Linked DNA regions of Acidithiobacillus ferrooxidans ATCC 23270. The protein of the gene in region 2 interacts with the protein of the main gene of each other region in a pairwise test. Links are inferred from orthologs where the notes say so. Each region holds a gene or a part of one and is shown on either strand. Other genes may lie near its edges.

What was found. The genes of interacting proteins can lie anywhere in the genome.
Region 1: the proteins of AFE_RS07325 (region 2) and dnaB interact in binary tests that used the Escherichia coli proteins (3 or more experiments, as listed by UniProt). The link is inferred for Acidithiobacillus ferrooxidans ATCC 23270 from one-to-one orthologs.

What each region holds. Positions count from the first base shown.
Region 1 is NC_011761.1:2,501,953-2,505,126, reverse strand. Bases 1-2,810 are described here. They hold dnaB (replicative DNA helicase), read left to right. Parts: upstream 1-623; coding sequence 624-1,997; downstream 1,998-2,810. Other genes in these bases: alr (alanine racemase), read left to right, coding at 2,084-2,810; rplI (50S ribosomal protein L9), read left to right, coding at 163-609; AFE_RS16860 (DUF2232 domain-containing protein), read left to right, coding at 1-125. In the rest of the region: more of alr, read left to right, coding at 2,811-3,174. UniProt on the Escherichia coli protein: The main replicative DNA helicase, it participates in initiation and elongation during chromosome replication. Travels ahead of the DNA replisome, separating dsDNA into templates for DNA synthesis.
Region 2 is NC_011761.1:1,350,775-1,356,706, forward strand. Bases 1,601-4,492 are described here. They hold AFE_RS07325 (ATP-binding protein), read left to right. Parts: upstream 1,601-2,562; coding sequence 2,563-3,423; downstream 3,424-4,492. Other genes in these bases: AFE_RS07320 (YdaU family protein), read left to right, coding at 1,601-2,552; AFE_RS07330 (hypothetical protein), read left to right, coding at 3,420-4,492. Also shown: AFE_RS07310 (protein kinase family protein), read right to left, coding at 1-642; AFE_RS07315 (helix-turn-helix domain-containing protein), read right to left, coding at 639-1,244; AFE_RS17075 (transcriptional regulator), read left to right, coding at 1,215-1,439; more of AFE_RS07320, read left to right, coding at 1,557-1,600; more of AFE_RS07330, read left to right, coding at 4,493-4,616; AFE_RS07335 (DNA adenine methylase), read left to right, coding at 4,613-5,503; ssb (single-stranded DNA-binding protein), read left to right, coding at 5,566-5,932. UniProt on the Escherichia coli protein: Required to load the replicative helix DnaB onto single-stranded (ss)DNA, to initiate chromosomal replication.

The DNA.
Region 1 (3,174 bases), 1.1 Mb from region 2 along the record:
TCGCGCTGGCGGCTTTTTATATCGGACTGATCCTGCTTTCGCAGTTCCTGCTGGTGGTCAGTGTGCTAGGTATTCTGGACCGTGTTTTTCACCTGCGCCGACGGCTTGCCGGGCCGCGGTCCTGATGGCGGTTTTGCAGAGAATTTTTGGGAGGAATTTGAAATGAAAGTGATTTTACTGGAACGTATCAACAAGTTGGGGCGTCTGGGCGATGTGGTCGAAGTGCGCCCGGGTTACGGGCGTAATTTCCTGGTGCCGCAGGGCAAGGCCGTAGTGGCCAACCAGCGCAATCTGGAAGATTTTGCCGCCCGTAAGGCGGCGCTGGAACAGGTGGAGGCAGAACGCCTGCTAGCCGCGCAACAGCGCGCCGCGGCGCTGGCCGATGCCATGGTTACGATTGCCCTGCAGGCGGGCGAGGATGGTCGTTTGTTCGGCTCGGTGGGCCTGCATGACATCAGCGCGGCTCTGGCGGCCCTGGGTCACGAAGTGGCTCATTCCGAAATCCGTCTGGCGGGAGGGCCGATCAAACGGATCGGCGAATTCCCGGTGCGTGTGCATTTGCACCCGGAGGTCGAACTGGATGTGATGGTCTTCGTCGAGCGCGCCTGATCCCAGGCCCGGGCGTGTCTGATTCGGCAGACTACGGCGGCGGGGTCAAGGCCCCGCCGCACTCTATTGAGGCGGAGCAATCCGTCATCGGCGCCCTGCTGATCGACCCCGAGACGGCGGAGCAGGTCACTGAGGCGGTGACGGCCGAAGATTTTTATGAGCGTCGCCACCGCCAGATTTTCCAGGCTATCAGCGCCATGCTGGGCGCCGGGCGGGCGGTGGACGCCATCACGGTCTCCGAGTGGTTGCAGGATCATGAGCAGCTCGCCGATGTGGGCGGGGTGCAGTATCTCCTCATGCTGGCCAACGAGACACCCTCGGCGGCCAATGTGCTCGCCTATGCGCGGATCGTGCGGGAGCGGGCCACCCTGCGTGACCTCATTCGGGTCGGTCGGGAAATTGCCGAGCTTGCCTACCGCCCGGAAGGGCGGCAGGCTCAGGCCTTGTTGGACGAGGCCGAAAGCCGGGTCTTTCATCTCGCCGAAGGACAGCAGCGAGCCGGTGAAGGCTTCCAGCAACTCAAGGATGCACTTCCGGCGGTTATCGACCGGATCGAGACCATCGCCCGCGAGAGGAAGGGCGTCACGGGGCTGTCCACGGGCTTTGCCGATCTGGACGAGAAAACCTCCGGCCTCCACCCGGGCCAGCTCGTTATTGTCGCGGGCCGTCCGAGTATGGGAAAAACCTCTTTCGCCATGAATATAGCGGAGCATGTCGCCTGTATCGAAGGCAAGCCTGTCGCGGTCTTCAGCATGGAAATGCCGACCGACGAGATCGTCCTGCGCGCGCTCTCGTCGCGGGGGCGGGTGGATCAGCACCGCCTGCGCAATGGCAGCCTGGGTAATGACGATTGGCCGCGCATCGCCCACGCCATCGGTGAGCTCGGCAACGCGCCCCTGTTCGCCGACGATTCTGCCGCGCTGACCCCGACGGATTTGCGCTCGCGGGCGCGTCGGTTGAAGCGGGAGCATGGCCTGGCTTTGATCGTGGTGGACTATCTGCAACTCATGCAGGTGCCGGGACGGGGTGATAACCGGGTCGCCGAGATTTCCGAGATCAGCCGCTCGCTCAAGGCGTTGGCCAAAGAGCTGTCGATCCCGGTCATTGCCCTCTCCCAGCTCAACCGAAGTCTGGAAAATCGTACCGAGAAGCGTCCGCAGATGTCCGATCTGCGCGAATCCGGCGCCATTGAACAGGATGCCGACCTGATCCTCTTCCTCTATCGCGATGAGGTGTATTACAAGGACAAGGAAGAGGTGAAGGGCATTGCCGAGGTGATCATCGGTAAACAGCGCAACGGACCCATCGGGACGGTTCGGATGAGTTTCTTCGGTGAATATACCCGTTTTGAGAATTATGCGCCGTCCGGGGATGGCTTCGGGCATTAGTTGCCTGCACCAGGCCTGATCATCGGCGTGCCGTCCATGTATTTTTTCACGGGATTTTCTCGCGCGTTGGGGTGTATCATTGGCCCATGACCCGCCCGATTGTTGCCGATATCTCCGCTGCCGCGCTGCGCCATAATGTAGCGGTGGTGCGCGAACATGCACCCCGCGCACGAATCATGGCGGCGGTAAAGGCGAATGCTTATGGGCATGGAGTGACCCTTTGCGCCCCGGTGCTGGCCGAGGCGGGAGTGGACGCCTTTGCAGTGGCCTCCCTGGAAGAGGCGGAAGCGCTTCATGCCTTGGGGCTGGAGCGCCCCATCTGCCTGCTGGGGGGGCCTTTTGACGCTGACGAAGTATCCGTCGCCGCAGAACGCGCTTATCTGCTGGTGATTCACGAACAACGCCAGTTGCAGTGGCTGGAGACCCGTGCTGCGGATGCTGCGTTGCGCCTGTTTATCAAGGTGGATACGGGCATGCACCGGCTGGGTTTTGCCCCGGAACGATTGCCCGCCCTGTTTGCTGCTTTGCAACGCCACCCCCGCTGGGAGGTGTTGGGGCTGATGAGCCATCTTGCCCGCTCCGATACGCCGGACGACCCCTTCAACCGTCAACAGGCGGGTGTTTTCGCCGATGCCATTGCGCACGTCGGTCACGTCACCGCAGGTCAGCACAGCCTCGCCAATTCCGGGGGGGTGCTGGCGCTGCCCTTTACCCACCAGTACTGGGTGCGGCCCGGACTCATGCTCTACGGTCTTTCGCCCTTCGCCGGGCGTCGCGGCAGCGAAATCGGTTTGCAACCAGTGCTTTCCTGGCGCAGTGCGGTGGTGGCCATCCGCGAACTCGGCCCCGGTGACTGGCTGGGTTATGGCGCAGCCTGGCAGGCCCCGGCGCGCTGTCGGGTGGGAGTGGTGGCAGCGGGTTACGGCGACGGTTATCCGCGTCATCTGGGGTGTGGCGCGCCGGTCACGGTAGCCGGGCAGACTACCCGCACTTTGGCGCGGGTCAGCATGGATATGCTGTTTGTGGACCTGACGGCCGTGGAGGCAGACATTGGCGCTCCCGTCGTCCTCATGGGGGCTGGCGGACCGCCTCTCGAATCTCTGGCCGCGGAACTCGGTACGATCTCCTATGAAATGAGCTGTCGCATGCAGATGCGGGTACCGCGCCGGTTGGTTTC
Region 2 (5,932 bases):
GGGTATCCATTCTATCGGAGCGGCGTCTAACCATATTCTCACAGTCGCTCCCGGAATAGCGGCGATGTCCAAGTTTGTCTGGAGCGCGGAGTTCGAATCCCAATCGCCGCGTTGCTTGAGCGCATTTATCGTTGAAAGACTGTTGTTCGGGGTTTGCCACGGCCAGCCCGCAAACGTGGCAGGGTCGCATGCATGGGACCAGTCAAATGCCAATGCAACCATATGATTGCTCGGAAGCTGACGGACAAGGATATTGTTGATATGACGATCAATGTTGGGGAGGAAATAGTCCAGAGAGAGCATTCGGGAGAGGGGCGAAGCGAGGCTTCTGAGTATGCTATAAATAAATACCGGGTTGGGACTGAGGTACCCAAGAAGGTTGGTGTCTTGATCGATCCGGGAACCGAAGGCTAGTGTCCCATTGGGACGCTCTATCACATCCCAGCCGGGGGTCGGGATCCGGACGGTGGAGCACAAATGGTAGCAAAACCATTCGGTGATTGGGAGAAGTGCGCCATCATCAATGGTTTTGATCGCGTATTGTTCTCCGTTCAATGCGAATCCGGTCAGCCTAAGAGTGGCCGTACCGGAAAATCTCTGCTCCCTTACAATTTTGATTGGGAATATGCCTATCTGATTCATTTCAGGTCCTTACTGATCCTGCTTACCGCTCCCAGAAGAAACTGGATATCTTCGTCGGTCAGGGATTTCTCAGAAGATCTCTGTAGGATGATCTCGACCAGCGCTCTTGCAGCGGGGGGAGACTGAACCCAGATATTTTCTAGGCCCGGAGGAGCCCGGAAGGAACCTTCCCCAGTGCTGCCTGGCTGCTCCTCTGAGTGGTCCTGGTCCATCCGGGCAGACGGAAGGTTTTTCCTTGTCAGGCGAGGGCTAATCTCACTAGTGGAAACGCCAAGCACGTCGGAATAGACCAGAACAGCTTTCCAGGTTAGCGCCGTTACTCCAGACAGGTGCTGCGATACAACGGCTTTCGTGACCCCCATTTTGTTCGCCACCGCCTCCTGGGTGAGCCCTTTTGGTCTTCTCCCCCATAGAGCTTTTAGGCGTGCAGCATCCGCTAGCTCGTCAGGCGTTCTTTCATCTTTCCCGCGTCGCCGCTTCGGTTTTTCCATGACCTGAGTATCGGTGATGACGGGGCAACGTTCGACTAGCGGCGCTTGCCTATTATAAATAGCGGCGCTATTCTTATTCCCATGGATATCAGTTCTTACTGCCAGACTCATTCACAAACCCTCCTTGCGAGAAAGCTAGGGGTGACGCCGGGGCTTGTTTCTCAATGGATAACAGGTCGAACTGTTATTACGGCTGAACGAGCCGCCCAAATCGAGCTCTCCACTAATGGCGCCGTCACCCGTGCCGAACTCCGGCCCGACATCTTCGGCCCCTTGGATGAGATCAGAGACCGGGGAGCCACATGAGACACCATTCGACTACTACGACTTCTATGCCAGGAAACGGGGGCACCCGGATTGCGTTTTCAGCCGCGCGATCATTCCTGGCGCCCATTCGCAGGGCTGAGAAGGCTGGAAGAGACCATGCCAATTGACGCACAAGAACTGGATTGTTCAGCACTTTCGTCCCCACCTGTACCGGCAGACATTGATCTGCGTTCCTATTGCTGGATGAAGCTGGACCTGAGCCGACTCCATTCCAGCGACTTCATCCACCTGGCCAGCAATGAGGAGTTCGGTGCAGCGGTAAAGCTATGGACCGAATCCATGCGGCAGGTGCCTGCTGGCAGTCTTCCCAACGATGACAAGATCCTGGCGTGCCTCGCTGGGTATCGAGGTTCTCCCCGACGGTGGATGAAAGTCAAGACTATTGCACTGCATGGCTTCTCCCTTTGCTCCGATGGCCGCCTGTACCATCCCGTGCTTTCGGAAATGGTACTGGATGCCTGGGGCAACAAGACCCAACAGCCGACATCAAGCCCCTCGGACCCGCGCGCCAAGGATCGCGAGCGCCTTCGTCGCTGGCGGGCGGCACAAAGGGCCAGGCAGGAAAACGCTCAGTCTAACAGAACAGAGGAAGCGCACTCTACCCAAGCCGATGAAACGATTGAAACGTTTCAAGGCCGTTTCACTGAAACGTTTCCTGAAACGGCTGAAACGTTTCATAGAAAAGAAGAAGAGGGAGAAAAGAGAGAGAGAAGAAACGTGGATAACGTTTCCGAAACGGCGGGTGAAACGTTTCAGGAAACGCCGCTCACAGAGCCCTCTCCACTGCCGACTGCAACCCGCGAAGGCACGTTGTGCAAGAAACTACGGGGGCTTGGCGTCCGTGCGGCCCCTCACATGGTCGTTGTGCAGGAGATGTGCGCCCGTCATTCCGATGAGCACATCCTGGCGGCGGCGGAGATCGCCCTGGAGAAAAAAGGCAGCGGCATCCACGTCGGCTACATCGCCGCGATGCTGAAAGACGCGGAGAAATCTTCAGGGAAAGGAGGAAAGAACCAGCCGGCAGCGGGGCCGCCCAACCGCTCTCTCCTGCCGCCCGTCGCCGTTGCCGAATCTCATTTCATTGCCCTGTAGGAGAGCTGCCATGGCAATACCGAAGAAGTCCGATATCCACCATCAGCCATCCGTCCATGCGGGCGATGCTGCCAGGGATCTCCTTGCCAAATGGGGATTCGACCCTGCCAATGAGGCGATCCTGCCCGACCGTCATCCCCAGTACCGCGAGTGCGCGCGCCACGGCCGCTATCCGATCTCCATGGTGGATGAGCGGGACGTCATCCGCTACCTGTCCCCTGTTTGTCCGGTGTGCGCGGCGGAGCATGCCTCCCGTCGGCTCATGGAGAGCGCGGCCATCCCCAGTCGCTACATCGACTGCGGCTTCCACAACTATGTGGTCGAGGTCCCGGGTCAGCAGACGGCCCTCGACGTCTGCCGGGACTACGCAGATCATTTCGAAGAGCGCGCCCAAAAGGGATCCTGCCTCATCCTCTGCGGGAATCCCGGCACGGGCAAGAACCACCTGGCGTCTGCCATCGCCCACGTGGTGCTGGCCAAAGGGCACAGCGTGCTCCAGGTCACGGCCTACGACATCATTGCCCGGATCCGCCAGACCTGGCAGCGGGGAATCGGCAACAGCACGGAGCTGGAGGTCATCCGCGGGTTTGCGGAAGTGGGCCTGCTCATCATCGACGAGGTCGGGAAAACCTTCGGCAGCGATGGAGAGCGGGTGCATCTCTTCGAGGTGATCGATCACCGGTACCGCGACCTGAAACCGACCCTCATCCTGTCCAACGAGAATATGGAGGGCGTGGAGAAATACCTGGGTCCGGCCGCCTTCGACCGGCTGTGCCAAAATGGCGGCCTGCTACTCTTTGACTGGCAGAGCCATCGCCGGGGGAGGGGGTGCACATCCGACACGGCTCTCTGTCTGCGGGGTGAATCATGAACAGAAATCATGAGCAGCAACTGCTGATAGAGCCCCTCTCAGAAGGCCACCCGATGCTGAACACGCATCCTGTCCGCTCCGCTTGCGCCCGAAGCGCGACCAGGAACATGGCATCCTACCTGATCGACCTCGGCCCATTCTTTTCAGAGCCAAAGCAGTTCCTGGAGGGCCTGCGCGCGAGTGACTTTGCGCCGAAGGGATACGACTGCAGCGCACAGGTGGCCATCCGCCTCATGCGCTGGTCGCAAAGCATCCAGTTGACCCCCCGCCAAAATCACGTGATGAACGAGATCATCTCTGAGGCCATTCGGCGCGGAGCCGCGATCATCGAATCCAAAATCAGGACGGCTGAATGGTCTATACCAGATCATCGCGACGATCATCACGATCTTGCCGTCACGGCGGCCACCAAGGCATTGCAACACTTTACGGAGAAACACGACCTGGCGACGGTGCCGCACCCCAATATTGCGACATTCGTTGATGTGCATACCCGGTTTGCTTCCCGTGATGCCATGGAAGATTTCATGTATCGAAAACGGCTCGATGCGGAATCCGTGTTGCCCCACGAGCCGACGTTCTCGAAAGCATCGCTGGAAAGAGTCATCCGGCAGAGGCGGTCGGAACTCAAGCATCTCTCCGGAGAAAAACGGCAGAAGAAGATGCGGGAGTTGGAAAGAATGGAAGCCACGCTTCATGGAGCGAGAACAGAGGTTCGCCTGGAATATGCGCTGGAAGAAAGGGGAGACCATGAGGCACGAGGCAGTAGCGAGCGACTTTCGCTGGAGGACCAGGTGTCCATCGCAGTTGGGGGTATCGACCTGGAAGAGGAAGATGACAGTTATGAGATGCCCGCCGACCAGCGGGAGTTTCTGGACCTTCTGATTCAGGTGGGCAAGCAGCAAATCGCTGCAAGGCAGCTCATCCCTTACCTGGCCGAGGCCAGGGAATACCGTGCCATTCTCGGTCTTCTTCAGGTGCTGAAGAACACCGATGAAATCGGCCTTGAAGCAGGTTCGCTGCGTGAACTGCTGGGCCATCAAAACCTGGCCGATATTCGAAAGAAGGTCCTGCGCATTGGCCGGGCCGACAGCCGTGAAGTGGTCTCCCTTTTCGAGTCGTGCAAGGCATACCTTCGTGGAGAGAATGGTGAACGTGAGGTGTTGGCTGCACTGCAGGTCGCTTCCATATGAGCGTACATCCGCCATTCCCCTGGCTGGGCGGCAAGGGGAAACTGGCTGACCAGATTCTTGCCCGGCTTCCCGGGCCGTCGCGAGAGCTGACCTATGTGGAACCGTTCTTTGGCGGCGGAGCGGTATTCTTTGCCCGTCGTCCCTCGGGCATCGAGGTGATCAATGACGCCAATGGCGAGATCGTGACCTTCTTCCGTGTGCTCCGTGACCGCACGGACGAACTGATCCGGTATTTGCAGAACACCCCCTATTCGCGCCAACTGTTTTACGAGTGGCGGGCCATTCCGGACCCGGCAAGCCTGCCAGACCTCGAACGCGCCGCCCGGTTTTTCTATATCGCCAGATCCGCGTTCGCCGCCGAGTCCACCCGCAAAAACCCGGCGTGGGCCTTTGCCAAGGTTTTTGACAATAAGGCTCGGTCCATGGCGACGGTTATTGATTCGGAATTGCAACTGGTTCGTGATCGACTGCGGTACGCGCTGATTGAGAATGATGATGCCATTGCGGTGGTCCGGAGATTCGACAGCCCATCCGCCGTCATCTACTGTGATCCGCCTTATCTCCAGGCTACCCGTAGAGACGGGCAGTATGCCGATGAGATGACTGACCAGGACCATGAGAGCCTGCTTCGGGTGCTCTGTGCCTGTGACGCCTATGTCGCGATTTCCGGCTATCCCAGTGATTTATATTCGGATCATTTGGAGTCCGGGCAAGGATGGTCCTATGTGGATTTTGCCCACTCTTGTCACGCGAACCGGTCAGGGCAAGCTGGAGAAGATATTGATCGAGATCGGACAGAAAGGATCTGGATGAATCCGCGCCTTACGCAGTGGTATGAGCGGCATGCTCCGCGCCAGTGCTCCCTGTTGGATCTGTATGCAGTGTGACGCACTCCTGATCTATACCGAACCGAAAAAAGAACGGTTCGTCATCTCTCAAGGAGAAAGTCATGGCAGGAGTGAATAAAGTGATCTTGTTGGGCCATCTGGGGCGAGACCCGGAGATGCGGTACATGCCAGACGGGACGGCGGTCGCCAATATGACCATCGCCACGTCGGAGTCCTACAAGGATCGGGACGGCAACCGCCAGGAGCGTACCGAGTGGCACCGCGTTGCACTCTTCGCGAGGACGGCAGAAGTCGCTGGAGAATATCTTCGGAAGGGAAGCCAGGCGTATATCGAGGGACGTATCCGCACCAGAAAATGGACCGATAAGGACGGTCAGGAGCGGTATTCCACGGAGATCGTGGGCGACCAGCTCCAGTTGATTGGTGGGCGCCGCGATACGCCAGAGAGTGGCAGTCCCGCACCACAGC